2 regions of the Kitasatospora sp. NPDC088783 genome follow, and region 1 is predicted to be linked to the other one. Evidence: predicted binding sites of a transcription regulator. Region 1 holds the regulator's gene; the other holds the start of a gene.

Region 1 (15,609 bases):
TGAGCACCTCGCCGCGCGACTGCCGGTCGAAGTAGCTGAGCGGCAGCCGGGACAGCTTCGCCTCGACCTCCTCGCGCAGCCGGAACACCGTGCGGTTGATCGCCAGCGCGGCCAGCCGGCCCTGGAGCACGCCGAACAGGACGGCGGCCAGGTAGATGCCCAGCACCCAGAGCAGGACGGTGCCGATGGTGTCGAAGTCCATGCCCCGGCCGGGCGTGAAGTCGACGGTGGCGAGCAGGTCGGCGACGTTGCCCTCGCCCCGGGCCCGCAGCCCGTCCAGGACGGCCTGCTTGTCCGGCGCGCCGGCGAAGCGCGGCCCGGTGGCCCCGGCCACGATCAGGTCGGTCGCCTTGCCGAGCACCCGGGGGCCGACCACCTGGCAGCCGATGGAGAGCACGCCCAGGCCGAGCACGGTGAACAGCAGCTTGCGCTGGGGGCCGAGCAGGGCGAGCAGGCGCTTCGCGGAGCCGCCGAAGTCCTTCGACTTCTCGGTGCCCTGCGCGCCCATGAACCGGCCGGGTCCGCCGCTGCCGCGCCGGGCCGCCGCCTCCTGCGAACCGGAGGGCACCTCGGCGGGGGCCCCGGACGCCCCGGACGTCTCGGAGGCCGCCGAGGCCCCGGCCGCCCCGGTCTTGGTCAGGTCCGGCCCGCCGGAAGCCCGCACGGCCTCCGGGGTCTCCGGGCCTCCCGGCGTCTCCCGGTTCCCGTCGTTCCCGTGGTTCTCGGAGTTCCCGGGGTTCCCGTGGTTCTCGGGGCTGGTCACGCCGCCTCCTGCTCGGTGAGCTGGGAGAGCACGATCTCCCGGTACGTCGGGTTGTCGGCCATCAGCTCCTGGTGGGTGCCGGTGCCGACGACGGCGCCCTCGTCGAGGACGACGATCCGGTCGGCGTCGCGGATGGTGGAGACCCGCTGGGCGACGATCACCACGGTGGCGTCCCCGGTCTCCCGGGCGAGCGCGGCGCGCAGCCGGGCGTCGGTGGCGTAGTCGAGGGCCGAGAAGGAGTCGTCGAACAGGTAGACCTCGGGCCTGCGGACCAGCGCGCGGGCGATCGCCAGGCGCTGGCGCTGGCCGCCGGAGACGTTGGTGCCGCCCTGGGCGATCGGGGCGTCCAGGCCCTCGGGGAGCTTCCGGACGAAGTCCGCGGCCTGCGCGGTCTCCAGCGCCTGCCAGAGCTCCTCGTCGGTGGCCTCGGGCTTGCCGTAGCGCAGGTTGGAGGCGACGGTGCCGGAGAACAGGTACGGCTTCTGCGGGACGAGGCCGATGATCTCGGACAGCTTCCGCGGGTCGAGCTCGCGCACGTCCACGCCGTCGATCAGGACGGTGCCGCCGGTGGCGTCGAACAGCCGGGGGACGAGTCCGAGCAGGGTGGTCTTGCCGGAGCCGGTGGAGCCGATGACGGCGGTGGTCTCGCCGGGCCGGGCGGTCAGGTCGATGCCGCGCAGCACCGGGACCTCGGCGCCCGGGTAGCGGAAGTCGACGCCGCGCAGCTCCAGGGTGCCGCGGGCGTGCAGCTCGGTGACCGGCCGCAGCGGCGGGACGACGCTGGACTCGGTGTCCAGCACCTCCTGGATGCGCTCGGCACAGACCTCGGCGCGCGGCACCATCATGAACATGAAGGTGGCCATCATGACGCTCATCAGGATCTGCATCAGGTAGGAGAGGAACGCGGTGAGCGCGCCGATCTGCATGCCGCCGCTCTGGATGCGGTGCGCGCCGAACCAGAAGACGGCGACGCTGGAGACGTTCACCACGCCCATCACGATCGGGAACATCAGCGACATCAGCCGGCCGACCCGCAGCGAGTAGTCGGCGAGTTCGCCGTTGGCGCCGCTGAAGCGGGCCTGCTCGTGGTCGTCCTTGACGAAGGCCCGGATGACCCGGATGCCGGTGATCTGCTCGCGCATGATCCGGTTGACCGCGTCGATCCGGGTCTGCATGCCGCGGAACTGCGGCCGCATCTTGCCGACCAGCACCGTGACCACCGCGCCGAGCAGCGGGACCACGGCGAGCAGCAGGCCGGACAGCGGCACGTCCTGGTTCAGCGCCATGACCACGCCGCCGACGCACATGATCGGCGCGGCGACCATCAGCGTGAAGGTCATCAGCGCCAGCATCTGCACCTGCTGGACGTCGTTGGTGGTGCGGGTGATCAGCGAGGGCGCGCCGAACTGGTTGAGCTCGCGGGCGGAGAAGTCCTGCACCCGGGAGAACACCGCGGCGCGGACGTCCCGGCCGACGGACATGGCGGTGCGCGCGCCGTAGTAGACCGCGCCGATCGAGCAGGCGGCCTGGGCCAGCGACACGCCGACCATGACCGCGCCGACCCGCAGGATGTAGCCGGTGTCGCCCTTGAGCACGCCGCTGTCGATGATGTCCGCGTTCAGCGTCGGCAGGTAGAGCATGCCGATGGTGGACACCAGCTGGAGCAGCACCAGCAGGGTGATGTCCCGGGAGTAGGGGCCCAGATGGGCGCGTAGGAGTCTGAAAAGCACCGTGACACTCTCGTCTGCGGAGGGGATGGGCGCATCCCGATTTCGGGTACTGGGGAGAAAGCTTCACGTTCGGGCAGCTGCTGCACTGCCGACCTGGGAGTGTGCCAGCTCACGTCACCCCCTTACGGATCGGCTTTCCACCCCCTAGGCTGCTGGTGCCCTTTGTTACTCGCCGGTTAAGTCGGTGTCGGGCGGCCCCCGCGGCCGGCGCCCGCCCGCTCTCGGTCCACCCGCCCCCGGAGGTCCTCGTTGAGTTCCGCGCAGTCCATGATCGAGCGGCGCCCGCCCTCCGTGGCGCACCTGTTGCTCAGCAGGGTAAAGGCCACTCCGAACGGTGAGGCCTACCGGTACCCGGTTCCGGTGGACGAGCAGGCCGCGGACAGCGCTCCGGGTGCCGAGCAGTGGCGCTCGCTGACCTGGGCGCAGGCGCACCGGCGGATCACCGCGGTCGCGGCCGGCCTGATGGCGCTGGGCATCCGCGCCGAGGACCGGGTGGCGATCGCCTCCGCGACCAGGATCGAGTGGATCCTCGCCGACCTCGGCAACATGTGCGCCGGCGCGGCCACCACCACCGTCTACCCGAGCACCAACTCCGACGAGACCGCGTTCATCCTGGCCGACTCCGGCAGCCGCGCGCTGTTCGCCGAGGACGAGGGCCAGCTGCGCAAGGCCGCCGAGCAGAAGGACGCGCTGCCCGAACTGGAGTGGGTGGTCCTGTTCGAGGCCCCCGCCGGCGGCGTCCCGCAGGCCGAGGGACTGACCGTGCTCACCCTCGCCGAGCTGGAGGAGCGCGGCACCGCCTACCTGGCCGAGCACCCCGACGCGGTGGAGAAGGCCGTCGACTCGCTCGACAAGGAGCAGCTCGCCACCCTGATCTACACCTCCGGCACCACCGGCCGCCCCAAGGGCGTGCGTCTGGTGCACGACTGCTGGTCCTACGAGGGCGTGGCGCAGGAGGAGAGCGGGCTGCTGCGCGCGGACGACGTGCAGTTCATGTGGCTGCCGCTGTCGCACGTGTTCGGCAAGACGCTGATCTCCGGCCAGATCGCCACCGGCCACGTGATGGCGGTGGACGGCCGGGTGGACCGGATCATCCACAACCTGCCGGTGATCCGCCCGACCCTGATGGCCTCCGCGCCGCGGATCTTCGAGAAGGTCTACAACGGCATCGCGGGCCGGGCCCGGGCCGAGGGCGGCGCCAAGTACAAGATCTTCCTGTGGGCGGCCGGGACGGCCCGCGAGTACGCACAGACCGTCCAGGCGGCCCAGGTCGCCACCGGGCGGGAGAGCGCCCCGCTGGGCCTGCGGCTGCGGCACTCGCTGGCCGACCGGCTGGTGTACACCAAGATCCGGGCCGCGTTCGGCGGCCGGCTGCGCGGCGCGGTGTCGGGCAGCGCGGCCCTGGCGCCGGAGATCGGCTACTTCTTCAAGGGCGCGGGCGTCCCGGTGCTGGAGGGCTACGGCCTGACCGAGACCTCGGCCGGCTCCACGGTCAACCGGGCCGAGGACTTCCGGGTCGGCACCGTCGGCCTGCCGCTGCCCGGCACCGAGGTGCGGATCGCCGAGGACGGCGAGATCCTGCTGCGCGGCCCGGGCGTCATGCGCGGCTACCACCGGATGCCCGAGCAGACCGCCGAGGTGCTGGAGCCGGACGGCTGGTTCCACACCGGCGACATCGGCGAGCTCGGCGAGGGCGGCTACCTGCGGATCACCGACCGCAAGAAGGACATGTTCAAGACCTCCGGCGGCAAGTACGTCGCGCCCAGCGAGGTCGAGGGCAAGTTCAAGGCGATCTGCCCGTTCGTCAGCAACATCCTGGTGATCGGCAACGGCCGCAACTACTGCACCGCGCTGATCGGCCTGGACGAGACGGTGATCATGCCGTGGGCCGCCGAGCACGGCCTGGCCGGCAAGCCGTACGCCGAGGTGGTCGCCGACCCGGCCACCGTCGAGCTGATCGACGGCTTCGTCAAGCGCCTCAACGGCGAGCTCCAGCGCTGGCAGACGATCAAGAAGTTCGCGCTGCTCCCGCGCGACCTGGACATCGAGCACGGCGAGCTCACCCCGAGCCTGAAGATCAAGCGCCCGGTGGTCGAGCGGACGTACGCCGACGAGGTCAGCGCGATGTACGCGGGCACCAACGAGGCCTGAGCCCCGCCCGTCCGGTGCGGCCGGCGGACCCTTTTCGGGTTTCGCCGGCCGCTACCGGACAATGGACGCATGCCCTCCGCACTCCCCGACGGCGAACCGGTGCCGTCCGACGGCTCGCTGCCCGCCCACGCCCTGCACGGACTCGGCGAGCGGCCGTTCGGCTTCTACCTGCACGTGCCGTACTGCGCCAGCCGCTGCGGCTACTGCGACTTCAACACCTACACCGCCACCGAACTGCGCTCCTCCGGCGCGGTCGCCTCGCAGGAGACCTACGCGGACAACGTGATCGCCGAGATCCGGCAGGCCCGCCGGGTCCTCGGCGACACCGCGCTGCCGGTCGAGACGGTCTTCCTCGGCGGCGGCACCCCGACCCTGCTGCCCGCCCGCGACCTGGTGCGGATGCTGGCCGCGCTGCGCGAGGAGTTCGGCCTCGCCCCCGGCGCGGAGGTCACCACCGAGGCCAACCCGGAGTCCGTCGACCCGGCCTACCTGGCCGAACTGCGCGCGGGCGGCTACAACCGGATCTCCTTCGGCATGCAGAGCGCCCGCCCGCACGTGCTCGCCCTGCTCGACCGCCACCACACCCCCGGCCGCCCCGAGGCCTGCGTCGCCGAGGCCCGCGCGGCCGGCTTCGACCACGTCAACCTGGACCTGATCTACGGCACCCCCGGCGAGTCCGACCAGGACTGGCAGACCTCGCTGGACGCGGCGATCGGCGCCGGCCCCGACCACGTCTCCGCGTACTCGCTGATCGTCGAGGACGGCACCCGCCTCGCCGCCCGGGTCAAGCGCGGCGAACTGCCGATGATCGACGACGACGTGCACGCCGACCGCTACCTGATGGCCGACCGGGCGCTGACCGCCGCCGGGTACGCCTGGTACGAGGTCTCCAACTGGGCCACCACCCCCGAGGGCCGCTGCCGCCACAACGAGCTGTACTGGACCGGCGCCGACTGGTGGGGCGCCGGCCCCGGCGCGCACAGCCACGTCGGCGGCGTCCGCTGGTGGAACGCCAAGCACCCCGCCGCGTACGCCCAGGCCCTCGCCGAGGGGCGCACCCCCGCCCTCGGCCGCGAGGTGCTGGCCGACGAGGACCGCCGGGTCGAGCGCATCCTGCTCGAACTGCGCCTCGCCGAGGGCTGCCCGCTCGACCTGCTCACCCCCGACGGCCGGGCCGCCGCCGACCGGGCCCTCGCCGACGGCCTGCTGGAGCCCGCCCCGTACGCGGCGGGCCGGGCCGCGCTGACCCTGCGCGGACGGCTGCTGGCGGACGGGGTGGTCCGCGACCTGGTCGACTGACCCGGACCGGGGACTCAGGCCCCGCCGCCGCCCGGCAGCGTGACGAAGTCGATCAACTCCTCGACCCGGCCGAGCAGTTCCGGCTCCAGGTCCTTCCAGCCGTCGACCGAGGCGAGGATGCGCTTCCAGGCGGCGGGGGTGTCCACCGGCCAGCCCAGCCGGCGGCAGACGCCCTCCTTCCACACCTCGCCGCGCGGCACCTCCGGCCAGGCCGCGAAGCCCAGCCCGGCGGGTTTCACGGCCTGCCAGATGTCGACGTAGGGGTGGCCGACCACCAGGACGTGCTCGCCGGTCACCCGGGCGGCGATCCGGTGCTCCTTGGTGCCGGGCAGCAGGTGGTCGACCAGCACGCCCAGCCGGCGGCCCGGGCCGGGGGCGAACGCCTCGACGATGGCGGGCAGGTCGTCCACGCCCTCCAAGTACTCCACCACCACGCCCTCGATCCGCAGGTCGTCGCCCCAGACCCGTTCGACCAGCTCGGCGTCGTGCCGGCCCTCGACGTAGATCCGCGACTCGCGGGCCACCCGGGCCCGCGCCCCCGGCACCGCGACCGAACCGGACGCCGTGCGCCCCGGACCGCGCGGCGCGGCCGGCGCCGCCGCGGCGGGCCGCACCAGCGTCACCACCCGCCCCTCCAGCAGGAACCCGCGCGGCACCAGCGGGAACACCCGGTGCTTGCCGAACCGGTCCTCCAGCGTGACGGTGAACCCCTCGGCCGTCCGCTCGCAGCGCACCACCGCCCCGCAGAACCCGGTCGCCGCCTCCTCCACCACCAGGTCCCGCTCCGCCGCCACCTCCGGCGCGGGCTGCTGCCGCTTCCACGGCGGGGTCAGATCCGGCCCGTACTCCCTGCTCCGCATGGATCGCAGTCTACGAAACGTCGGTCGGCCTGACGTCGCGTCAGCACGGGTGCGGGGGCGGCGGTGGCGAGGACGTCGGCGGGGCGAGGGTGCGGGCCCGGCCATCGAGGCCGTCGAGGTGGGCGGCCGTGGTGTCGCCGAGGTGGATCCGGCGCGGTCCGGTCGGTCACGGGTGCCACCCCGGGAGCGGGAGGCCGTCACCGGTGTGGGACATTGCCCGACGATCACACTCCGATGATCACGCAGGAGCGGGGACGGAACGATGAACGGGCGCTGGCAGGTGGCGGCGGTCGCCGCAGTGCTGCTGCTGGGCGGGACGGCCTGTACGGCCGACGGCTCGAAGAAGGCCGATCCGGCGCCGCCGTCGCTGCGCGCGGACCTGCTGACGGCGGACCGGCTGCCGAAGGGCTTCACCCTGAACACCTCGGAGGTGGAGTCGACCACCACCCGCGCGCCGAGCGCCGCCTCCACCTACGTGCCGAACACCGAGCCGCTGGAGTCGATGCCCTGTTCCGAGCTGGGCATCACGTCCTTCCTGACCACGCACGCCAAGCCGTTGGAGGACGTCGCGGTGGGCCTGGAGCGCCAACCCGTCGGCGACGACGACTTCGGCTGGGGCGGGCAGGAGGTGCTCGACCGCTACCCGTTCGGACGGGCGGCCGCCGCCTTGGACGCGGTTCGTGCGGCGGTCGGACGCTGCGCGGACTTCAGCACGGTGCTGGTGGACGGCTCGGTGTTGCAGGAGAGCGCGACCGCGATCCAGGTCGGCGACAGCCTGCGGGTGCGGATCACCTCGATGCCGCCGCCCGACGGCGTCCACCCGTGGGTCGACGAGACCGCGTTCGTCCGGTTCGGCGACGTGGTCCTGACGGTGCAGCAGGTCGGCACCGACCGGCCGACCGACGACCTGCAGACCGTTCTGGACGCCGCCGTGCAGGCGTACCGGGCCCGGGCGCACTGACGGGGGTCAGTCCTCCAGGCCCGGCGCGCCCCAGACCGGGAACCAGCGGGAGAGGTCCGGCTCGATCCGCAGGTCGTCGCGGAGCAGGTGGGAGACCTCGATCTCCAGCGGGTTGTCCCGCTTCTCCTGCCCGGCGACCTTGCACATCGGGTAGAAGGTGCCGCGCTTGTACAGGTACACCAGGGCCAGCGAGCGGCCCTCGGCGTCCCGGAAGGCGACCAGCGAGCAGAGCAGCTGCGGCCCGAAACCGTTCGCCTCCAGCTCGCTGTTGACCGCGTGCAGGTCGTTGACCAGGTCGGGCAGCTCCTCGGGGGTGTGCCGGGAGAGCAGCCAGGAGTACCCGTACCCGTCCCGGGACGCCTCGACGGGGACGCCGCCGCGCCCGGTGTCCGCGTCCAGCAGTGCCCGCACCTGCTGCTGCACCTCGGTGAAGGCCGCGCCCTCGACCGCGGCGAAGCAGACCGAGCCCAGGCCGGTCGGGAGGAACCCCTTGGCGGCCTGCAGGGTCAGCGCCGCCGACGGGATGCCGAACAGCTGGTCGAGGTCGGGCTTCACCGGCTTGGTCCGGCCGAACAGGGCGTCCAGGAATCCCACGCCGCGAGCTCCTTCTTCGGTGACTTGGGGTGACTTCGGGTGACTTCGGTGATTTCCGTGGCCGCAGTGGCCGCGGTGGCCGCGGTCGCTCCGGCGGGGGCGGGTTCAGTGCCCGAGTTCGTCGGAGACCTTCCGCAGCTGGGCGAGGCGCTGCTCCAGCGAGGGGTGGGTGGAGAGCAGCTGGGAGGCGGTCTCCCTGGCGCTCAGCGCCGGGGCGAAGTAGAAGGCGTTGTACGGCTGGGCCCGGCGCAGGTCCTTGGTCGGGATGGCGGAGATCTGCCCGGTCACCTTGGTCAGCGCCGAGGCCAGCGCGGCGGGCCGGCCGGTCAGCTGGGCGGCGGCCCGGTCGGCGGCCAGCTCGCGGTAGCGGGACAGCAGCCTGGTGAGCAGGAAGCTGATCGCGTACACCACCATCGAGGCCAGCGGGATCAGCACCATGGCGATCGCCGCGTTCTGGTCGTTGCTGTTGCGGTTGCCGCCGCCCATCATGCCGCCGTACAGGGCGATCCTGGTCATCGCGCCGGCCAGCACGCCGAGGAACCCGGCCACCGTCATCACCGCGACGTCCCGGTGCGCGACGTGCGACAGCTCGTGGGCCAGCACGCCCTCCAGCTCCTCCGGCTCCAGCCGGCGCAGCAGGCCGGTGGTCACGCAGATCACCGCGTTCTGCGGGTTGCGGCCGGTGGCGAAGGCGTTGGGCATGTCGTTGTCGGCGACCGCGACCCGCGGCTTGGGCATGTCGGCCAGCGCGCACAGCCGGTCGACCGCGCCGTGCAGCTGCGGGTACTGCTCGGGGGTGACCTGGTGGGCGCCCATCGCCCGTTCGGTGATCTTGTCGGAGAACCAGAACTGCGCGACGAACAGGCCGCCGGAGATCAGCACCACCAGCGGCCAGGCGCCGCGCAGCAGCACGATCAGCAGGCCGGTGAAGCCCACGTAGACCAGCCCGATCAGGAACATGGTGGTGACCATCCGGCCGGTCAGCCCGCGGTCGGGGGTGAACCTGGAGTGCTGTGGCACCGACATCGCTGCTCCTCCTCGTGCCTCGCGCGGTGCCGGACCGCGCTGCCGCGCCGTCCGCCCCGCTCGCCTTCGATGCTGCCACCGGGCGGCCCCGCGGGCACCATCCGAAACGATGGGAATTCGGTGGGAAAGCGACACGTCCCGGGCGCGTCGCCGGTCCTTCGGTCCAGGATCACGGGGGCGGACCGTTCCTGCCGTCAGGCCCGGGCCGTACACTGGCAGGTACGGTCCTGGCACTCTGACCAGTGGAGTGCCAAGCCGGGTCAGACACCGGGTCAACGGACGACGACGGAGGTGCGTGCCCCATGCCGGACGACGGCAAGCCCGACGGCCGACTGATCGACACGCGCCCGACCGCCCGTCCGCTCGACGAGCGGCGCCTCGCGGTGCTCCGGGCGATCGTCCAGGACTACGTGGGCACCGAGGAGCCGGTCGGCTCCAAGGCCCTGGTGGAGCGGCACAACCTCGGCGTCTCCCCGGCCACGGTCCGCAACGACATGTCCGCGCTGGAGGACGACGGGTACATCCACCAGCCGCACACCAGCGCGGGCCGGATCCCCACCGACAAGGGCTACCGGCTCTTCGTCGACCGGCTCGCCGAGGTCAAGCCGATGACCGCCCCCGAGCGCCGGGCGATCCGGCACTTCCTGGAGGGCGCGGTCGACCTGGACGACGTGGTGGCCCGGACGGTGCGGCTGCTCGCCCAGCTCACCCGGCAGGTCGCGGTGGTCCAGTACCCGTCGCTGACCCGCTCCACCGTGCGGCACATCGAACTGGTGTCGCTCACCCCGACCAAGCTGATGCTGGTGCTGATCACCAACACCGGCCGGGTCGAACAGCGGATGGTCGACTGCCCGGCCCCGGTCGGCGAGGCCCTGCTCGGAGACCTGCGGGCCAGGCTCAACGGCATGGCGGGCGGCTGCCGGCTGCCCGAGGTGCCGACCGTCCTGGAGGACCTGCCGGCGAGCTTCGAGCCCGCCGACCGGCCCGCCGTCAGCACCGTGCTGACGGTCCTGTTCGAGGCGCTGGCCGAACAGAACGAGGAACGGATCATGCTGGCGGGCACCGCCAACCTGACGCGTTTCGGCCATGACTTCCCGCTCACCATCCGGCCGGTCCTGGAGGCGCTGGAGGAGCAGGTGGTGCTGTTGCGCCTGCTGGGCGAGACGGCGGACTCGGCGATGACGGTCCGGATCGGCCACGAGATCGCGCACGAGGGGCTCAATTCCACGTCGGTGGTCTCGGTCGGTTACGGTTCGGGCGACCAGAGCGTGGCAAAGCTGGGAGTGATCGGTCCGACCCGGATGGATTACCCGGGCACAATGGGGGCGGTGCGCGCGGTGGCACGGTACGTCGGCCAGATCCTGGCGGAGTCGTAACGGCGCGGCCGCAGCGGAACGGCGCAACAAGCAGCGTGCTGTCGCAGGCACTTCTAGAGGCGGAACAAACCGGAGCATTTGGTGGCCACGGACTACTACGCGGTACTCGGCGTCCGACGCGACGCGGGGCAGGACGAGATCAAGAAGGCGTTCCGGCGCCTCGCCCGTGAACTGCACCCGGACGTCAACCCGGACCCGAAGACGCAGGAGCGGTTCAAGGAGATCAACGCCGCCTACGAGGTGCTCTCCGACCCGCAGAAGCGTCAGGTCTACGACCTCGGCGGCGACCCGCTGTCGCCGAACGGCGGCGGCGCGGGCGGCTTCGGCGCGGGCGCGGCCGGGTTCGGCTTCTCCGACATCATGGACGCCTTCTTCGGCGCCGCGACCGGCCAGCGCGGCCCCCGCTCGCGCACCCGCCGCGGCCAGGACGCCATGATCCGGCTGGAGATCACCCTGGAGGAGGCCGCGTTCGGCACCACCAAGGAACTCCAGGTCGACACCGCCGTCACCTGCACCACCTGCAACGGCGAGGGCGCCGCGCCCGGCACCTCCGCGCAGACCTGCGACATGTGCCGCGGCAAGGGCGAGGTCTCCCAGGTCACCCGGTCCTTCCTGGGCCAGGTCATGACCTCCCGCCCCTGCCCGCAGTGCCAGGGCTTCGGCACCGTCGTCCCCACCCCGTGCCCCGAGTGCGCCGGCGACGGCCGGGTCCGCGCCCGCCGCACCCTCACGGTCAAGATCCCGGCCGGTGTCGACAACGGCACCCGGATCCAGCTGGCCGGCGAGGGCGAGGTCGGCCCCGGCGGCGGCCCCGCCGGCGACCTGTACGTGGAGATCGCCGAGACCAGCCACCCGACCTTCCAGCGGCGCGGCGACGACCTGCACTGCACCGTCACCATCCCGATGACCGCCGCGTCGCTCGGCACCCAGGTGCCGCTCCAGACCCTGGACGGCCTGGAGGAGGTCGACATCCGGCCCGGCACCCAGTCCGGCCAGTCGATCCCGCTGCACGGCCGGGGCATCACCCACCTGCGCGGCGGCGGCCGGGGCGACCTGATAGTGCACGTCGAGGTGCAGACGCCCACCAAGCTCGACCCGGAGCAGGAGGACCTGCTGCGGCGGCTCGCCCTGCTGCGCGGCGAGGAGCGTCCGTCCGGGCAGTTCGCGCCCGGCCAGCAGGGCCTGTTCTCCCGGTTGAAGGACGCCTTCAACGGCCGGTGAGACCCGCCCCTCCCGCGCCGGAGGGGCCTCCCGGGCCGGGAGCGGCGAGGTCGAGGACCTCGCCGCTCCCGGCCCGTTCCGCCGGACGACCCACTGCTGAGAGGGCTGCTGTACCGATGACCGCACCGGTGTTCGTCGTCGACGACCTGACCGGGGCCGCCCCCGGCGCCACCGTCCGGCTGGACGGCCCCGAGGGCCGGCACGCCGTCGCCGTCAAGCGCCTGGAGCCCGGCGAGGCGCTCACCCTCGCCGACGGGCGCGGCCGCGGCGCGGACGGCACCGTCGCCGCGCTGCACGGCAAGGACGCCCTCGACGTCCTGGTCACCGCCGTCCGCGACGAGCCCGCCCCCGCGCCCCGGATCACCGTCGTCCAGGCGCTGCCCAAGGGCGACCGCGGCGAGCTCGCCGTCGAGACCATGACCGAGGCCGGCGTCGACGCGGTCGTGCCCTGGGCCGCCGCCCGCTGCATCACCCAGTGGAAGGGCGAGCGCGGCGCCAAGGCGCTCGCCAAGTGGCGGGCCACCGCCCGCGAGGCCGGCAAGCAGTCGCGCCGGCTGCGCTTCCCGGAGGTCAGCGACCCGGTGACCACCCGGCAGCTGCTGCCGCTGCTCGCCGCCGCGGACTTCGCGGCCGTCCTGCACGAGGAGGGCGCGCTGCCGCTCGCCACCGCGCAGCTCCCGGCCGGGGGCGAGATCGTCCTGGTGGTCGGGCCCGAGGGGGGCGTCTCCCCGGACGAGCTCGCCGCCTTCGCCGAGGCCGGCGCCGCGCCGTACCGGCTGGGTCCCTCCGTGCTGCGCACCTCCACGGCGGGCGTCGCCGCCGGCTCCCTGCTGCTCGGCCGCACCGGCCGCTGGGGGTAGGCCCGCTCCTCCGGACCCGGCGCCGGGAGCCGGGACGCGCCGCCCCGGCCGCGGGTCGCGGGCTCCCGCAACCTCTGACGATCCGTGAGCCGCGCCGCCTAGGGTGGCAGGATGACGGAATCGACGCGCGGCTATCTGCGCCACCCCCACCTGCACGGCGACGCCGTGGCTTTCGTCGCCGAGGACGACGTCTGGCTGGCGCCCGTCGACGGCGGGCGGGCCTGGCGGTTGACGGCGGACCAGGCGCCCTCGGGGGCGGTGCGGTTCGCCCCGGACGGGCGGTCACTGGCCTGGACCTCGACCCGGGACGGTGCGCCGGAGGTGCACGTGGCACCGGTGGAGGGCGGCGCGGCCCGGCGGTTGACGTACTGGGGGAGCCCGTCCACCGCGCTGGTGGGGTGGAGCGCGGACGGGCGGCCGATCGCGATCACCACCGCGGGGCAGGAGACCGTCCGGCGGACCTGGGCGTTCGCGGTGCCGCTGGACGGCGGGGAGCCGACCCGGCTGCCGTACGGGCCGATCGGCTCGCTGGCGTTCGAACCGGTGCCGGAGGGCGCCGCCGGCGGACGGGTGCTGCTGGGCACGCACAACCGGGAGGCCGCGCACTGGAAGCGCTACCGGGGCGGCCGGGCCGGGAAGCTGTGGATCGGCGGCGCGCGGTTCGAGCGCCTGCACGCCGGGCTGGACGGGCAGCTGGAGTGCCCGATGTGGGTCGGCGACCGGGTCGCGTTCCTCTCCGACCACGAGGGCGTCGGACGGCTGTACTCCAGCCTCCCGGACGGCTCCGACCTGCGGGCGCACGGCCCGGCGGACCACGGGTTCTACGCCCGGCAGGCGTCCACCGACGGCACCCGGGTGATCTGGCAGAGCGCCGGCGAGCTGTGGCTGCTGGACGACCTGGAGGGCGCCGGGGCGCGCCGGCTGGACGTCCGGACGGCCGGGCCGCGCACCCGGCGGCAGCCGCACCCGACGCCTGCCGCCGGGCAGGTGGAGAGCGCCGCCCCGGACCGCACCGGCCGGGCCGCGGCCGTGGTGGTGCGCGGCACCGTGCACTGGGTGACCCACCGGGAGGGCCCGGCCCGGGTGCTGGACGAGACGCCGGGGGCGCGGGCCCGGCTGGCCCGGGCCGTCCCCGGCGAGGACGGCGCGCAGGGCGCGGTGTGGGTCACCGACGCGGAGGGCGAGGACGCGCTGGAGTACGCCCCGGCGGTGCTGGGCGCGGAGCGCCGGCGGCTGGCGGCCGGGCGGCTCGGCCGGGTCCGCGGCCTGGCGGTCTCGCCGGACGGCCGGCAGCTCGCGGTGGCCTCGCACGACGGCCGGGTGCTGCTGGTGGCGCTCAGCGACGGCGCGGTCAACGAGCTGGCGCGCAGCGGCGACGGCGAGGTCTCCGGGCTGGTGTTCAGCCCCGACTCGGGGTGGCTGGCCTGGTCGCAGCCGGTGCTCGGCCCGTGGTCGCTGCGGCAGGTCATGCTCGCCGACCTGACCTCGCGCACCGTCAGCGAGGCCACCCCGCAGCGCTTCCACGACTACTCGCCGGCCTTCACCGCGGACGGCAAGCACCTGGCGTTCCTCTCGGTGCGCGCCTTCGACCCGGTGTACGACCAGCACGCCTTCGACCTGTCCTTCCCCGGCGGCACCCGCCCGTACCTGCTGACGCTGGCCGCCGACACCCCGTCGCCGTTCGGCCCGCGGCGCGGCGGGCGGCCGGCCGGCGGCGAGGAGGAGGACGCCAAGGACGGGGAGAAGGAGGCCGCGCCGAGCACCCGGGTCGACCTGGAGGGCCTGGCCGACCGGATCGTGCCGTTCCCGGTGGAGGCGGGCCGGTTCGGGGTGCTGCGCGCCGCGAAGGACGCGGTGCTCTGGACCAGGTACCCGTTCAGCGGCGAACTCGGCGACAGCGCCGCCTCCCTGGACGAGGAGCCGGCCCGGACCGCGCTGGAGCGGTTCGACCTGCGCAGGCGCCGGGCGGAGGAACTGCTCAGCGGCGTCGACACCTTCGGCGTCAGCGGCGACGGCACCCGGCTGGCCGTGCTGGAGGACGGCGCGCTGCGGATCGTGCCCGCCGACCAGAAGGCCGCGGAGGACGAGGAGACCGAGGTCGACCTCGACCGGGTCCGGGTCACCGTCGACCCGGCCGCCGAGTGGCGGCAGATGTTCGACGAGAACGGCCGCCTGATGCGCGACAACTTCTGGCGCGCCGACCTCTCCGGCGTCGACTGGGCGGGCGTCCTGGACCGCTACCGGCCGCTGGTCGAACGGGTCGGCAGCCGCTCCGACCTGGTCGACCTGCTGTGGGAGACGGTCGGCGAGCTCGGCACCTCGCACGCGTACGTGCTGCCGCCCGGCCGCGGCGCCGAACCGGCCCGGCAGCAGGGCCGGCTCGGCGCGGACCTGGTGCGCGACGGCGAGGTGTGGCGGGTGGCGCGGGTGCTGCCCGGCGAGTCCTCCGACCCGCGGGCCCGCTCCCCGCTGGCCGCCCCCGGCGCGGCGGTCCGCCCCGGCGACGCGATCCTGGCCGTCAACGGCCGCCCGGTCGACCCGGTCACCGGCCCCGCCCCGCTGCTGGCCGGCACCGCCGACCACCCCGTCGAGCTCACCGTCAGCGGCCGGGACGGCGGCGAGCGGCACCCCGTCGTGGTGCCGCTCGACGACGAGGAGGCGCTGCGCTACCACGACTGGGTGGCCGGGCGGCGGGCCGCCGTCCGCGAACTGTCCGGCGGCCGGCTCGGCTACCTGCACGTCCCCGACATGCAGAGCGCGGGCTGGGC
Region 2 (15,609 bases), on a different contig from region 1:
GCCCCGCTGGACGCCGGGTCCGCCGCCGCCTACCTGCACGGCCTGGCCGGCCGCCGCGCGGCGGGCCCCGGCGCCCCGATCACCGCCGTCGACCTCGCCGCGGCCCTGCACCCGGCCTGGGCCTCCCTCGTCGAGTAGCCCGCGGACAGGAGAGCCCCGGCGGGCCTTCGGCGGGCCCCGGCCGCGTTCCGGACCCGCCGTTGCCCGGGCCCCTGACGGGGCTTTCCGCCGCGGTCTGGGAGACTGATACGCGATGACGACTGCGAACACCGCCGGGACGCCCGCGCTGACCCAGGGGGCGCGGGCCGAGGCGACCATCGACCTGGCCGCGCTGCGCGACAACCTGGCCGCGCTGCGCGCCCGCACGGCCGGGCCCGAGCTGATGGCCGTGGTCAAGGCGGACGCCTACGGCCACGGCGCGCTGCGGTGCGCCCGGGAGGCGGTCGCGGCCGGCGCGGGCTGGCTGGGCACCGCCACCCCGGAGGAGGCGCTCGCGCTGCGGGCCGCCGGGATCGGCCCCGAGCAGGCCCGCATCCTGTGCTGGCTGTGGACGCCGGGCGGCCCGTGGGCGCGGGCGCTGCGCGAGTCGGTGGACGTCTCGGTGAGCGGCCAGTGGGCGCTGGACGAGCTGCTGGCGGCCGTCCGGGAGACCGGCGTCCCGGCCCGGGTGCACCTGAAGGCGGACACCGGGCTGGGCCGCAACGGCTGCCAGCCGCGCGACTGGCCGGACCTGGTGGAGAACGCGGTGCGGGCGCAGGCCGAGGGCCTGCTGCGGGTGGTCGGCGTCTGGTCGCACTTCGCGGCGGCCGACGAGCCGGGCCACCCCTCGATCCAGGCCCAGCTCGACCTGTTCGCCCAGGTCCTGGCGTTCGCCGAGCGGGCCGGCGTCGACCCCGAGGTGCGGCACATCGCCAACTCCCCGGCGACGCTGCTGCTGCCGCAGTCGCACTACGACCTGGTCCGGCCGGGCCTGGCCATGTACGGCCTGTCGCCCGTCCCGGAGGTCGGCGGGCCCGCCGACTTCGGCCTGCGGCCGGTGATGTCGCTGTCGGCCCGCCTCGCGCTGGTCAAGCACGTGCCCGGCGGCCACGGCGTCTCGTACGGGCACCACTACACGACGCCGGGCCCGACCACGCTCGGCCTGGTCCCGCTCGGCTACGGGGACGGCGTGCCGCGGCACGCCAGCAACACCGGGCCGGTGCAGATCGGCGCCACCCGCTACCGGGTGGCCGGGCGGGTCGCGATGGACCAGTTCGTCGTCGACCTCGGCGGGGACACCCCGGAGACCGGCGCGGAGGTCCTGCTGTTCGGGGCCGGCGACCGGGGCGAGCCCACCGCCGAGGACTGGGCGGTGGCCTGCGACACCATCGCGTACGAGATCATCACCCGGATCGGGGGCCGGGTCGCCCGACGCTACGTCGGCGGACTGCGGGGGTGAGCGGTGGCTGAGGAGTCCTCTTCCGGCGGGGTGTCCCGGGCCGGGCTGATCGGCATATCGCTGGGCGTGCTGGCCGCCGGGGCCGCCGCCGGGGTGGCCGTGGAACGGCTGACGGTCGGGCGGGCGATGCGCCGGCGGGCCCGCGAGGAGCTCGACGCGGCGGCCGCCTTCGGCTCGCTGCGCGGCACCGCCACCACCGTGCCCGCCGCCGACGGCACCGGACTGTACGTCGAGGTCGACGAGGCCCCGGCGGGCGGCGGGCCGACCGTGGTGTTCTGCCACGGCTACTGCCTCAACCAGGACGGCTGGCACTTCCAGCGGGCCGCGCTGCGCGGCGCGCTGCGCACCGTGTTCTGGGACCAGCGCAGCCACGGCCGCTCCGAGCGCTCCCGCTCGTACGCGGGCGGCGAACCGGCCTCGATCGACCAGCTCGGCGCGGACCTCGAGGCGGTGCTGGACGCGGTCGTCCCCGAGGGGCCGATCGTGCTGGTCGGGCACTCGATGGGCGGCATGACCGTGATGGCGCTGGCCGACCGGCGCCCCGAGCTGTTCGGCCCGGGCGGCCGGGTGGCCGGCGTCGCGCTGATCGGCACCCTGGCGGGCGACTGGGACGCGGTGCCGCTGGGCCTGCCCGCGGTCGGTGCCAAGGTGGTCAAGCGGGTCGTCCCCGGGGTGATACGGCTGCTGGGCCGCCAGGTCGAGCTGGTCGAGGCCACCCGGCGCTGGGGCGCCGACCTGGCCGCGGTCTTCTACCGGCGGTTCTCGTTCGGGAGCCGGGACGTCGACCCGGCGGTCGCCCGGTTCGCCGAGCAGCTGCTGGACGCCACCCCCATCGACGTGGTCGCCGAGTTCTACCCGACCTTCTCCGCGCACGACAAGCGCGCCGCGCTGGCCGCCCTGGACGGCCTGCCCGTCCTGGTGCTGGCCGGCACCAGGGACCTGCTGACCCCGCCCGAGTACTCGGAGGCGATCGCCGCCGCGCTGCCCGGCGCCCGGCTGGTGCTGGTGCCGGACGCCGGGCACCTGGTGATGCTGGAGCGCCCCGGCACCGTCGACCGGGAGCTGGCCGCGCTGCTGGAGCGGGCCGCCGAGCGGGCCGGGACGGGCCCGCTGCCGGAGGCGCTGCGGGAGCTGGCCCGGGAGCGGCCGGAGGGCTGAGCGGCGGGCGCCGCGCGGTGTGGCACCTTAGGGGTGGCCGCATCGATCGAAGAAGGACGCCATGGGTTCGCAGACCACTCTGACCGTCGACACCGCGGAGCGGATGACCGGCCTCGGCCGGCGGCTCGCCGCGCTCCTGCGCCCCGGCGACCTGGTCCTGCTGTCGGGGGAGCTGGGCGCGGGCAAGACCACGCTGACCCGCGGCCTGGGCGAGGGCCTGGGCGTGCGCGGCGCGGTCACCTCGCCGACCTTCGTGATCGCCCGGGTGCACCCCTCGCTGACCGGCGGCCCCGCGCTGGTGCACGTGGACGCGTACCGGCTGGGCGGCGGCCTGGACGAGATGGAGGACCTCGACCTGGACGTGTCGCTGCCCGAGTCGGTGGTCGTCGTCGAGTGGGGCGAGGGCAAGGTCGAGCGGCTGTCCGAGGACCGGCTGGAGATCCGGATCGAGCGGACCCTGGGCGGCGAGGCGGCGGACGCGCTGGGGGAGTCGGACGGGCGGCGGGTCACCCTGACCGGGCTGGGCGGCCGCTGGGACGCCGCGGACCTCACCGGTTTGGGTGAGAACTGAACCGGGTTTCCGACAGCGCGTCGGGAAACGGTTGCGGCGCACCGCGCGGGCGTGATGGGATGGCGTCAGCAGGTTAGGTATGCCTAACTAGGGAGGCGCCCCATGGTGAGCACACCCCCCAGGACCACCGAGGACCGTTCCGCCGCCCCGGCCGCCGTGCCGGAGCGCACCGCCGGAGCACCGGCCGCCGGAGCCGCCGCCGCCGGGGCCCCGGCCGCCGCGCCGGTGCCGATGCGCGCCCTGCTGGCGGCCTGCCGGGCCGCCGAGGCCGTCTCCACCCCGCCGGAGCGCCGCGCCGCCTGACCGGGCCGCGGCCGGTCAGGCGACCACGACCACCCGGGTGCCGTTCGGCGCGAAGTCCCACAGCGCCTGGCCGTCCGCCCGGGACGCCCGGATGCCGCCGGTCCTGGTCCCCGGGTCCACCGACGGGGCCGGCGCCTTCTCGTCCACCAGCGCGCTGAACCCGAACACCGTGCCGGACTGCTGGGCGAACCGCACCACGTGCTCGATCTGCCGCCCGTCCGTGCCGGTGCCCGAGGCGGTGCGGCTGGTGACGGTGTAGGTGCCCGCCGCGGGCAGCGTGTTGCCCGGCACCACCTTGAACGCGGCCACCACCGGGTCCGGCTTCTTCGGGTCGACCAGCCAGACCTGCTGCGCCTGCAGCGCGAGCACCACCCGCAGGCCCGAACCGGACTCGGCGGGCAGCGGCGGCACGCTCGGCCGGGCGCTCTCCGGGGCGGAGGCCGACGGGGCGGCGCTCGACGCGGACGGCGCCGCCGCGACCGCGCGCGAGGCCGCGCCGTTCGCCTGGAAGGCCAGCAGCCCGATCACCGCCACGGCCCCCAGGGTCAGCCCGCCGACCACCGCACCAGGACCCAGCTTCGCCACGTCAGCTCCTCAACGCTCCGCGTCTCACCTTCGGGAAGGCCCATCGTGCCAGGTGCGGCGCGCGGTTCCGGACTCCTGGCGATCGTGTGTTCCCGACCGGTCCGGGGCGGTGCGGGCCCGCGCGCCGAACCCTCTAACCTTGGACCCGTGCTCCTCCTCGCCTTCGACACCGCCACCCCCGCCGTCACCGCCGCCGTCCACGACGGCGCGCGGGTGCTCGCCGAGTCCTACGAGGTCGACGCCCGCCGGCACGGCGAGCTGCTGCTGCCCACCATCGCAGCCGTGCTGCGCGCCGCCGGCGCGGACAAGCGCGACCTGACCCACCTGGCGGTGGGCGTCGGCCCCGGCCCGTACACCGGCCTGCGGGTCGGCCTGGTCACCGCCGCCGCCCTCGGCGACGCGCTCGGCCTGCCCGTACACGGCGTCTGCACCCTCGACGCGATCGCCCACCAGGCGCGCGCCGAGGGCCTGGCGGGGGCGTTCGCGGTGGCCACCGACGCCCGGCGCAAGGAGGTCTACTGGGCCTCCTACGACGCCGACGGCACCCGGGTGGGCGGCCCCGCGGTGGACCGCCCGGCCGAGATCGACCCCGGCCCGCGGACGGTCGGCGCGGGCGCCCTGCTGTACGCGCTGCCCGCGGCCAGCGGCCCCGAGCACGTCTCGGCGGGCGCGCTGGCCGACTTCGCGGTCCGCGAGCTGGCCGCCGGCCGGGAGCTGCTGCCGAACGCGCCGCTGTACCTGCGGCGGCCGGACGCCCAGGTCCCCGCCGGGTACAAGGCGGTGCTTCCGGCGTGAGGCGCGTGCGCCGCCCGGAGGGCCACGGCTCGCCGTCCGCGGACCCGGCCGGCCGTGCCCTACCGCTCCGCGCGGTTCGCCGCGCTCTCGCCGGGGCGGTCGGCCGGCGTGGCTAGGTACGCGCTGCGGCCGATGCGGTGGTGGGACATCGAGCCCGTCATGGTGCTGGAGCACCGGCTGTTCCCCGAGGACGCCTGGTCGCGCGGGATGTACTGGTCGGAGCTGGCGGAGGCGTTCCCCGGCGGGAGCCGGCACTACGTGGTGGCCGTCGACGGCGGCGGCGCGCCGGTCGGCTACGCCGGGCTGATGGCGGTCGGCCCGGACAGCGACGTGCAGACCATCGCGGTGGACTCCGAGCACCAGGGGGCGGGGCTCGGGGCACTGCTGCTGGCGGAGCTGGTCGAGGAGTCGGTCCGGCGCGGCTGCGCCGAACTGCTGCTGGAGGTGCGGGTGGACAACCTGCGCGCGCAGCGGCTGTACGAGCGGTTCGGGTTCGAGCCGGTCGGCATCCGGCGGGGCTACTACCAGCCGGCCAACGTGGACGCACTGGTGATGCGTCTGGACCACCTGGCAAGCGACGCAAGTGAAGCAAGCGATCTGAAGGATCATCACAATGGCTGACGAACCCCTCGTCCTCGGCATCGAGACCTCCTGCGACGAGACCGGCGTCGGCATCGTCCGCGGCACCACCCTGCTGGCCGACGCGGTCGCCTCCAGCGTCAACGACCACGCCCGGTACGGCGGCGTCGTCCCGGAGATCGCCAGCCGGGCGCACCTGGAGGCGATGGTGCCGACCATCCGGCGGGCGCTGGACACCGCCGGGGTGAAGGCGAGCGACCTGGACGGCATCGCCGTCACCGCCGGGCCGGGCCTGGCGGGCGCGCTGCTGGTCGGCGTGAGCGCGGCCAAGGCGTACGCGTGGGCGCTGGACAAGCCGCTGTACGGCGTCAACCACCTGGCCTCGCACATCTGCGTGGACCAGCTGGAGCACGGCCGGCTGCCGGAGCCGACGATGGCGCTGCTGGTCTCCGGCGGGCACTCCTCGCTGCTGCTCAGCGGCGACATCACCTCCGACGTGCGGCCGCTGGGCGCGACCATCGACGACGCGGCCGGCGAGGCGTTCGACAAGGTGGCGCGGGTGCTCGGGCTGGGCTTCCCGGGCGGGCCGGTGGTGGACCGGATGGCCCGGGAGGGCGACGGCTCGGCGATCGCCTTCCCGCGCGGGCTGAACAACGCGGGCGACCCCGCGTACGACTTCTCGTTCTCCGGGCTGAAGACCGCCGTGGCGCGCTGGGTGGAGGCCCGGCGGCGGGCCGGCGAGCCGGTGCCGGTGGCGGACGTCGCGGCGTCCTTCCAGGAGGCGGTGACCGACGTGCTGACCCGCAAGGCGGTCCGGGCCTGCAAGGACAACGACGTCGACCACCTGATGATCGGCGGCGGCGTGGCCGCCAACTCCCGGCTGCGCGAGATGGCGCAGCAGCGCTGCGACCGGGCGGGCATCGTGCTGCGGGTGCCGCGGCCGGGCCTGTGCACCGACAACGGCGCGATGGTGGCGGCGCTCGGCGCCGAGATGGTGCGGCGCAATCGCACCCCGTCCTCCTTCGACCTGTCGGCGGACTCCTCGCTGCCGGTCACCGAGACGCACGTGCCGGGCGAGCACGGCGGCTTCCACGCGCACGCGCACGAGGCCCTGAAGTGACCCTGGCGGCCATGTGGGAGGCCCGGGCGGCGGCCGGCCGGGGGGCCGAACTGCACGCCTGGGCCCGGGAGTCCGCGCTGCCCGCGGTGCGCGGCGCGGCCGGCCTGGAGCGGGTCGAGCTGTTCACCGCGCCGGGCGAGCGGGTGCTGCTGATCGCGCTGTGGGCGGGCGAGCCGCGGCCGGTGCCGGAACCGCCCGCGCACCTGCTGGCCCGCCCGGTGCACCGCTGGACCTTCACCCGCACGGACGCGGGGTAGCAACCGGGCAGCCAAATCCGATCGTCCTATGATCGACACGCGTGTCGAGGACGAGCGGGGGACAACCGGTGAAGCAGCGGGTACGGGTCGGGTACGGGGCGGGCGCCCTCGCGGTACTGCTGGCGGCGAGCGGGTGCGGCAGCGGCTCCGGGGCGGCCGACCGGCCCCCCGTCCCGGCCGCGCCGGTCGCCGCCCCCGGCACCCCGGCCCCCTCCGGCACCGGCACCCCGTCGGCCCCCGCGCAGGACGCGGTGCCCGAGGCCGCCTGGGCCAAGTGGGGCCTCAAGCCGATGCCCAAGGCGCCCGCGCCGCCCGCCGACCGGCCGATCAAGCTCACCGGGTCCGGCCAGGTGCCGGTGTTCAGCGAAGTCCCGACCACCGACAAGGTCGTCTTCATCACCCTCGACGACGGGGCCGAGAAGGACCCGAAGTTCGTCGAGATGCTCACCGAACTCAAGGTCCCGGTCACGATGTTCCTGACCAAGGACATCGTCAAGAACGACTACGCCTACTTCAAACCGCTCCAGGCGCTCGGCAACAGCATCCAGAACCACACCGTCAGCCACCCGGTGATGAGCAAGCTCGGCCCCGCCCAGCAGAAGGCCCAGGTCTGCGACGACCAGGCCGCCCTCACCGAGCAGTACGGCACCGCCCCCTACCTGTTCCGCCCGCCCTACGGCGACGGCGCGAACACCCCCGCCCTGAACACCGCCGTCCAGGAGTGCGGGCCGCGCGCCGTCGTGCTCTGGCGGGAGTCCATGCAGATCCACGACATGCAGTACCAGGCCGCCGACAAGAAGCTCCGCAACGGCGACATCATCCTGGCCCACTTCCGCGGCCCGTCCGAGCTCAAGGGCGAGACCATGACCGGGATGTTCGGCGAACTGCTCGCCCGGATCCAGGAGCAGGGCTTCGCGGTCGCCCGCCTCGACGACTACCTGGCCGGGCCCACCGGCTGACCCAGCATCATCACCGGCCCGCCCGCCGTCCGGGCCACGATCACCGTCACCGCGTTCGGCCCGGCCGGCCTCACCTGCCGCCGCAGCTCCTCCGGCACCACCGACGCCCCGCGCTTCTTGATCACCACGGTGCCGATCCGGCGCTCCCGCACCAGCGCCCGCAGCCGCTTGACCTGGAACGGCAGCACGTCGGTCAGCTCGTACGCCTGCGCGTACGGCGTCGGGCGCAGCTCGTCCGAGGTGACGTACGCGATCATCGGGTCGATCAGCCGGCCGCCCGTCAGCTCCGCCACCTCCGCGACCATCCGGCCCCGGATCACCGCCCCGTCCGGCTCGTACAGGTAGCGCCCCACCGGGCCCACCGGCGGGTCCGGCAGCGCGCCGCCGGACAGCGAGTGCGGGCCCGGCAGCAGCGTCGCCCGGTACGGCTCGGCGGCGGCCGTGCCGAACCACAGCACCGCCTCCTTGACCTCGCCGCGGTCCGACACCCACTCCGCCTCGGCGCCCGCCGGCACCAGCTCGTGCGGGATGCCCGGCGCCACCTTCAACGCCCCGAACGGGGTGCGCCGGGCCGCCTCCACCGCCCAGGACAGCGGCGGCGAGTACGCCTCCGGGTCGAACACCCGGCCCTTCGAGGTGCGCCGCGCCGGGTCGGTGAACACCGCGTCGAAGCCCGCGGTGTCGACGTCCGCGACGTCCGCGCGGCGCACCTCGACCAGCTCCGCCACGCCCAGCGCCGCCGCGTTCGCCCGCGCCACCTCGCAGGTCAGCTCGTCCCGGTCCACCGCCAGCACCGCGATCCCGGCCCGGGCCAGCGCGATCGCGTCCCCGCCGATCCCGCAGCACAGGTCGGCCAGCCGCCGCACCCCCAGCGCCGCGAACCGCCCCGCCCGCCACTCGGCGACCGACCGCCTGGTCGCCTGCTCCACCCCGTGCCGGGTGAAGTACATCGACGCCGCGTCCGCCCCGAACTTCGCCTCCGCCCGCTGCCGCAACCGGGCCTGCTCGAACGCCGCCCGCACCAGCTCCGCCGGGTACTCCCGCCGCATCCTGGTCGCCAGCGCCAGCTCCCCGGCCGCCGTGAACCCCCGCAACTCGGCCAGCAGCGCCTGCCCCTGCTCGGTCAGCAGCGCCCGGAACGACTCGATCTCCACCGCACCATTGTCGCGGCTCCGGTCAGCGCGCCGGCACCGCGAGCACGGCCGCCGCCAGCGCGGGCCCGGCCAGCCCCACCGCCAGCGGCGCGATCCGGTAGCCCCGCCGGGCGGTCACCACCACCGACGCCACCGGCACCCCCAGCTCCAGCGCCGTCACCGCGCCGCACAGCAGCACCGCCAGGCCCGCCCCGCCCCCGCGCTCCCCGGCCCCGGCCAGCGCGAACACCAGCACCATGACCGCGTAGGGCACCGCGCACAGCAGCGGCACCGCCAGCGCCAGCAACCACACCGCGTGCCACACGTCCCGCCCCGTGGAGGGGCGCTCCTTCGTCATGTCCCGATCGTCGCAAGGGGATTCGCGCGCCGCCTGAGTACCCGTACTCGGAACCGACCGGGTCGAACGGAAACTCGGACGCGACTTCGTTGGCACTCTGGTTGACTGAGTGCTAACGGCGTCCTAAGGTCATACCTGGCACTCCCCCCAGGGAGAGTGCTAACGCGATGAAGCGTGTCCGACCCCCGCGACGGCGGCCGCGCGCAATCGCCACCTACCTGTTAGACAACCCCGTAATCTCCGAAGGGGAGCTCGGACGTGACCACCAGCAGCAAGGTTGCCATCAAGCCGCTCGAGGACCGCATCGTGGTCCAGCCGCTCGACGCCGAGACCACCACCGCCTCCGGCCTGGTGATCCCGGACACCGCCAAGGAGAAGCCCCAGGAGGGCGTCGTCCTGGCCGTCGGCCCGGGCCGCTTCGAGGACGGTCAGCGTCTGCCGCTCGACGTCGCCGTCGGTGACATCGTCCTGTACTCGAAGTACGGCGGCACCGAGGTGAAGTACCAGGGCGAGGAGTACCTCGTCCTCTCGGCCCGCGACGTCCTCGCGATCATCGAGAAGTAAAGACGTCCGACAACTAGACGTCCCAGCCCGCCCCGGATCCGTGTCGCACTGACAGGGGCCCGGGGCGCGGTTGTTGCTCCACGTACGCAGACCTACCCCTGAGGAAACGGGATCATGGCGAAGACCCTGCAGTTCGACGAGGACGCCCGCCGCTCGCTGGAGCGCGGCGTCAACAAGCTGGCCGACACCGTCAAGGTGACCATCGGCCCCAAGGGCCGCAACGTCGTCATCGACAAGAAGTTCGGCGCCCCCACCATCACCAACGACGGTGTGACCATCGCCCGCGAGGTCGAGCTCGACGACCCGTACGAGAACCTCGGCGCGCAGCTGGTCAAGGAGGTCGCCACCAAGACCAACGACGTCGCGGGCGACGGCACCACCACCGCCACCGTGCTCGCCCAGGCCCTGGTCAACGAGGGCCTGCGCAACGTCGCCGCCGGCGCCGGCCCGGCCGCCCTGAAGAAGGGCATCGACAAGGCCGTCGCCGCCGTCTCCGAGCACCTGCTCTCGGTGGCCCGCGAGATCGAGGGCAAGGACGACATCGCCGCCGTCGCCTCCCTCTCCGCCCAGGACACCCAGGTCGGCGAGCTGATCGCCGAGGCGATCGACAAGGTCGGCAAGGACGGTGTGATCACCGTCGAGGAGTCCAACACCTTCGGCGTCGAGCTCGAGTTCACCGAGGGCATGCAGTTCGACAAGGGCTACCTGTCCCCGTACTTCGTCACCGACGCGGAGCGCCAGGAAGCCGTCCTGGAGGACCCGTACGTCCTGATCAACCAGGGCAAGATCTCCTCCATCCAGGAGCTCCTGCCGCTGCTGGAGAAGGTCCTGCAGGCCGGCGGCTCCCGCCCGCTGCTGATCATCGCCGAGGACGTCGACGGCGAGGCCCTCTCCACCCTGGTGGTCAACAAGATCCGCGGCACCTTCAACGCGGTCGCGGTCAAGGCCCCCGGCTTCGGCGACCGCCGCAAGGCCATCCTCGGCGACATCGCCACCCTCACCGGCGGCCAGGTCGTCTCCGAGGAGGTCGGCCTCAAGCTCGACCAGGTCGGCCTGGAGGTGCTCGGCAGCGCCCGCCGGATCACCGTCACCAAGGACGAGACCATCGTCGTCGACGGCGCCGGCGACTCCGCCGAGGTCGCGGGCCGGGTCGCCCAGATCAAGGCCGAGATCGCCAACACCGACTCCGACTGGGACCGCGAGAAGCTCCAGGAGCGCCTCGCCAAGCTGGCCGGCGGCGTCTGCGTGATCAAGGTCGGCGCGGCCACCGAGGTCGAGCTCAAGGAGCGCAAGCACCGCCTGGAGGACGCCATCTCCGCGACCCGCGCCGCGGTCGAGGAGGGCATCGTGGCCGGCGGTGGCGCCTCGCTGGTGCACGCCGCGAAGGTCCTGGAGGACGGCCTCGGCCTGACCGGCGACGAGGCCACCGGTGTCGCCGTGGTCCGCAAGGCGCTCGCCGAGCCGCTGCGCTGGATCGCCCAGAACGCCGGCCTGGAGGGCTACGTCATCACCTCCAAGGTCGCCGACCTGGAGCCCGGCCAGGGCTACAACGCCGCCACCGGCGAGTACGGCGACCTGGTCAAGGCCGGCGTCATCGACCCGGTCAAGGTCACCCGCTCCGCCCTGGAGAACGCCGCCTCCATCGCCTCCCTGCTGCTCACCACCGAGACCCTCGTGGTGGAGAAGAAGGAAGAGGAAGAGGGCGCCGGCCACGGCCACTCGCACGGCGGCCACGGCCACAGCCACTGAAGCACCGAGCGCTAGCCGCTGAAGCGGCGCAGCGAAAGCAGGGGCGCGAGGAACTGCGCGACCGGCCCCGCACCCCCGTGGTGCGCGGCCCGGACCGCCGGGACCTCGCGCCCCTGCTTTCGCGTTCCCGGCGCACTTCGCGCCTCCCCTACAGTTGACGGCGTGATCGAAGCCCGCCACCTCCGCGTCCTGCACGCCGTCGCCCGGACCGGGTCGTTCTCCGCCGCCGCGCGGGAGCTGGGGTGCACGCAGCCCGCGGTGAGCCAGCAGATGAAGGCGCTGGAGAAGGCGGTGGACACCCCGCTGGTGGTGCGGTCGGGGCGGGAGATGCAGCTGAGCGAGGCCGGGCGGGTGCTGCTGCGGCACGCGGACGGCATCCTCGCGGGGCTCTCGGCCGCCGAGGAGGAGGTCGCGGCGATCGCCGGGCTGCGGGCGGGGCGGGTGCGGCTGGTCTCGTTCCCGACGGCCAGTTCGACCCTGGTGCCGCGGTCGGTGGCCCAGGTGCGGGCGGCCCACCCGGGGGTGCGGGTCTCGCTGGTGGAGGCGGAGCCGACCCAGGCGCTGGCGATGCTGCGCGGCGGCGAGTGCGAGGTCGCGCTGGCCTTCCGCTACCCGGACTCGCAGGGCGGGCTGAGCCTGCCGTCCCCGCACGCGACGCTGCGCGAGGCGCGGGCCGAGGCGGCGCTGGAGGCGGCGGCGACGGCGGCCGCGAACGACTGGTCCGAGCTGGTGGTGCGCCCGCTGCTGGACGATCCGCTGGTGGGCCTCGTCCCGGCGGGCCACCCGCTGGGGGGCCGGGGCGAGGGCGACCCGGTGGACCTGGCGGAGCTGGCGGCCGAGCAGTGGATCGCGGGCTGCCCGCAGTGCCGGGGCCACCTGGTGGAGCTGTGCGCGGACGCGGGCTTCGCGCCGGCCATCGAGTTCGCCACGGACGACTACCCGGCGGTGGTGGGCCTGGTCGGCGCGGGCCTGGGGGTGGCGGTGCTGCCGGGGCTGGCGCTGGAGTCGGTGCGGCACCCGGGGGTGGCGGCCGTACCGGTGCGGGTGGCCTCGGGCGAGCCGGCCCGGCGCGAGGTGGTGGCGCTGACCCTGCCGGACCTGGCGGAGGTCCCGGCGGTGGCGCTGATGCTGGACCAGCTCGCGGCGTCGGCCGCGGCCCGCTGAGCGCGGCACCGACCGGGGACGGGCGGGCGACGCGTCAGGGTGGCGCGGCCGGGGACGCGGGCCGCGGCGGCGGGGACGGCCGCTGCGGTGCGGGGGACCGGCGGGGGCACCGGCGGGGGAGCGGCGACGGACCGGGACCGGCGGGAGCGGCGGCGGATCAGCGGCGGACGGTCTGCGGCATCGCCAGCGGGACCTCGGCCAGCCGGTTGCGGGAGCGGCCGAGCAGCTCCTCGCGTTCGTCCTCGGTCATGCCGCCCCAGACCCCGTAGGGCTCGCGGACGGCGAGGGCGTGGGCCGCGCACTTGACGCGCACCGGGCAGCGCATGCAGACCTCCTTGGCGCTCGTCTCGCGCGAGGTCCGGGCCGCGCCGCGTTCGCCCTCGGGGTGGAAGAACAGTGAGCTGTCGACGCCGCGGCAGGCGGCGGAGAGCTGCCAGTCCCAGAGGTCTGCGTTGGGGCCGGGGAGGCGGGAGAAATCTGCCATGGCTCATTCCCTTCATGGCTCGGGACCCGGCGGCCGGCCGCGACTGTCGCGGCGAGGCGGCACCGGGCCGGTACGGACACCTGGAAATATGACTTACGCCCACTACACCGACAAGTCACCCACAGTCCGACGAATCAGTCAATGACCTGACAGAAGCTATAAAAACGGACAAAAGGGGCAAGAGGTTTGAACCCGGATGCTGCGTCGATCGGGTGTCCCGCCGGGCGCGGAGCGCCTCCGGAGGGCGCGCGCGGCGCGGGCACCGCGCGCGAGCTGCACAAAAGTGCGGCGTGTGCACCGCGAGGTGGCTCTTGCGTGATGGGTTGGCCACGTACAGTGGTGGAGATGGACGTGAAGCCGTAACTCATTCGAGTGACGGTCGTTGGATGTGCGGAGGCGGTCAGAGGGCGCAGGACATCGGGACCGGTCGCGCAGCGAGGCGATCGGAACGGGTCCGTCCCGGGGCCGTGTCGGAGAGGTTCGTACCAGCCAGGAGGCTCAACGTGACGCGGATCTGCTGCGGAGGACGACGGTCATGACATCCGTACTCGTCTGCGACGATTCCCCGCTCGCCCGGGAGGCGCTTCGCCGCGCGGTGGCGACCGTGCCCGGCGTGGACCGGGTGACCACTGCGACGAACGGTGAGGAGGTCCTCCGCCGCTGGGTGGCCGACCGTTCCGATCTCGTTCTGATGGACGTCCGGATGCCCGGCCTCGGCGGGGTGGAGACGGTCCGCCGGCTGCTGTCGGCCGACCCGGGCGCCCGGATCATCATGCTCACCGTCGCCGAGGACCTGGACGGCGTGGCCCTCGCGGTCGCCGCCGGGGCCCGCGGCTACCTGCACAAGGACGCCTCGCGCGCCGAGCTGCGGGCCACCGTCACCCAGGCGCTGGCCGACCCGACCTGGCGCCTGGCGCCGCGCCGGCTCCGCAGCCCGGACATGGGCGCCGCGCCGACCCTGACGGCCCGTGAGATCCAGGTGCTGGAGGGGATGAGCCACGGCCGCTCCAACGCCGAGATCGGCCGCGAGCTGTTCCTGTCCGAGGACACCGTGAAGACGCACGCCAGGCGGCTGTTCAAGAAGTTGGGCGCCTCGGACCGCGCGCACGCGGTGGCGCTGGGCTTCCGTTGGGGCCTGGTCCGCTGAGCGGACGCGCGAACTGCGCTCGCTCGGACGTGTGACGTTGTGGTCCCGAGGCTGCACCATGGAGTAGTGGAGCACCTCGGGGACCAGCGGACAGGCAGGGGAGGCGGCACGGTGCACGCGGCGACGGATAACGTTCCGATGCACAAGTCCGGACGCGGTGCCGCGTTTTCCGGCCCGACCAGGCACCATGGACCGATGCGTGACGACGAGGAGGCCGCCGGGCCCGACCCGGTGCAGCCCGCCCCCGGGGGTGCGGCTGCCGATCCGTCGTCGGCACCGGGCGGTCCGTTGACCGGACCCGACGGCCCGTCGGGAGCGGCGGCCCGCCCGCCCGTGCTCGGCGCGGGGACGTCGCCCGAGGTGGCCGAACTGGTCGCGGCGGCGGTCCGCGGCGACGGCCCGGCGATCGAGGCGCTGCTCGGCTACGTGCTCCCGCTGGCGCTGCGCTACTGCCGCGGCCGGCTGGTCCGGCTGCCCGGCGGGGCCCGGCACCACGTGGACGACGTGGCCCAGGAGGTGTGCGTCGCGGTGCTCTGCGCGCTGCCCCGCTACCGGGACACCGGGCGCCCGTTCGAGGCCTTCGTGTACGGGATCGCCGCGCACAAGATCGCCGACCTGCAGCGGGCCGCGATGCGCGGGCCCGGCTCGACGGTGATCCCGCCGGACGACCTGCCGGAGACGCCGGACGACTCGCTCGGCCCCGAGGAGCGGGCGCTGCTCTCCAGCGACGCCGAGTGGATCAAGGAGCTGCTGTCCTACCTGCCGGCCCGCCAGCGCGAGCTGGTGCTGCTGCGGGTGGCGGACGGGCTGTCGGCGGAGGAGACCGGCGAGGTGCTCGGGATGTCCCCGGGCGCGGTGCGGGTGGCCCAGCACCGGGCGCTGTCCCGGCTGCGGGCGCTGGCGGAGGAGAGCGGCTGAACCCCGGCCGGTCCTTCCGGTCCTCCCCCCCCCGGCCCGTCGGCCGGTGTGCCCGTCCGTGCTGCTGGACGCGCGTGGACCGCGCGGAATGAAGCGCGGCCGGGCGGGCGTTGTCAAGAGGGCGCGACGACCTACCCCGCGTCACCAGTACCATGGGGTATCGGCGCCTGGTCGGGTCGCCAAAGTTTCTCCGGTGCGCGCGGGGCCCCTTCGGAGGTTCCTCCAGCGCGCCGGGCGTCTTGGCGGCCGGTGACAGCCGGGCGCCCGTGCGCAGAACGACGGCCCGCCACGGAAGGTTCCCCATGTCTTACAACGCCGCCGGCGTAC

Evidence for each region. Region 1 encodes HrcA, which represses chaperone genes, less so after heat shock. Its sites were predicted from a motif close to TTNGCACTCNGNNNNNCNGAGTGCNAA; they were not measured.
Region 2: a site for HrcA is predicted at 9,346-9,372, ahead of groES (co-chaperone GroES). Genes of this name have one in related genera too.

What each region holds. Positions count from the first base shown of each region.
Region 1 covers NZ_JBIVKJ010000007.1:114,309-129,917, forward strand. Annotated here, with positions in the region: gene ACIP60_RS20810 (ABC transporter ATP-binding protein) at 1-508, opposite strand, end outside; gene ACIP60_RS20815 (ABC transporter ATP-binding protein) at 760-2,493, opposite strand; gene ACIP60_RS20820 (AMP-dependent synthetase/ligase) at 2,743-4,644, shown strand; gene hemW (radical SAM family heme chaperone HemW) at 4,714-5,943, shown strand; gene ACIP60_RS20830 (DUF3097 domain-containing protein) at 5,958-6,803, opposite strand; gene ACIP60_RS20835 (hypothetical protein) at 7,066-7,764, shown strand; gene ACIP60_RS20840 (hypothetical protein) at 7,771-8,358, opposite strand; gene htpX (zinc metalloprotease HtpX) at 8,464-9,384, opposite strand; gene hrcA (heat-inducible transcriptional repressor HrcA) at 9,687-10,760, shown strand; gene dnaJ (molecular chaperone DnaJ) at 10,842-11,981, shown strand; gene ACIP60_RS20860 (16S rRNA (uracil(1498)-N(3))-methyltransferase) at 12,098-12,841, shown strand; gene ACIP60_RS20865 (PDZ domain-containing protein) at 12,953-15,609, shown strand, end outside.
Region 2 covers NZ_JBIVKJ010000008.1:148,146-163,754, reverse strand. Annotated here, with positions in the region: gene ACIP60_RS22905 (NAD(P)H-hydrate dehydratase) at 1-138, shown strand, start outside; gene alr (alanine racemase) at 254-1,438, shown strand; gene ACIP60_RS22895 (alpha/beta fold hydrolase) at 1,442-2,596, shown strand; gene tsaE (tRNA (adenosine(37)-N6)-threonylcarbamoyltransferase complex ATPase subunit type 1 TsaE) at 2,658-3,167, shown strand; gene ACIP60_RS22885 (hypothetical protein) at 3,270-3,470, shown strand; gene ACIP60_RS22880 (L,D-transpeptidase) at 3,486-4,055, opposite strand; gene tsaB (tRNA (adenosine(37)-N6)-threonylcarbamoyltransferase complex dimerization subunit type 1 TsaB) at 4,203-4,850, shown strand; gene rimI (ribosomal protein S18-alanine N-acetyltransferase) at 4,983-5,471, shown strand; gene tsaD (tRNA (adenosine(37)-N6)-threonylcarbamoyltransferase complex transferase subunit TsaD) at 5,464-6,549, shown strand; gene ACIP60_RS22860 (hypothetical protein) at 6,561-6,806, shown strand; gene ACIP60_RS22855 (polysaccharide deacetylase family protein) at 6,875-7,765, shown strand; gene ACIP60_RS22850 (methyltransferase domain-containing protein) at 7,741-8,919, opposite strand; gene ACIP60_RS22845 (hypothetical protein) at 8,942-9,256, opposite strand; gene groES (co-chaperone GroES) at 9,515-9,820, shown strand; gene groL (chaperonin GroEL) at 9,935-11,569, shown strand; gene ACIP60_RS22830 (LysR family transcriptional regulator) at 11,732-12,733, shown strand; gene ACIP60_RS22825 (WhiB family transcriptional regulator) at 12,891-13,217, opposite strand; gene ACIP60_RS22820 (response regulator transcription factor) at 13,753-14,364, shown strand; gene shbA (RNA polymerase sigma factor ShbA) at 14,560-15,282, shown strand; gene guaB (IMP dehydrogenase) at 15,585-15,609, shown strand, end outside.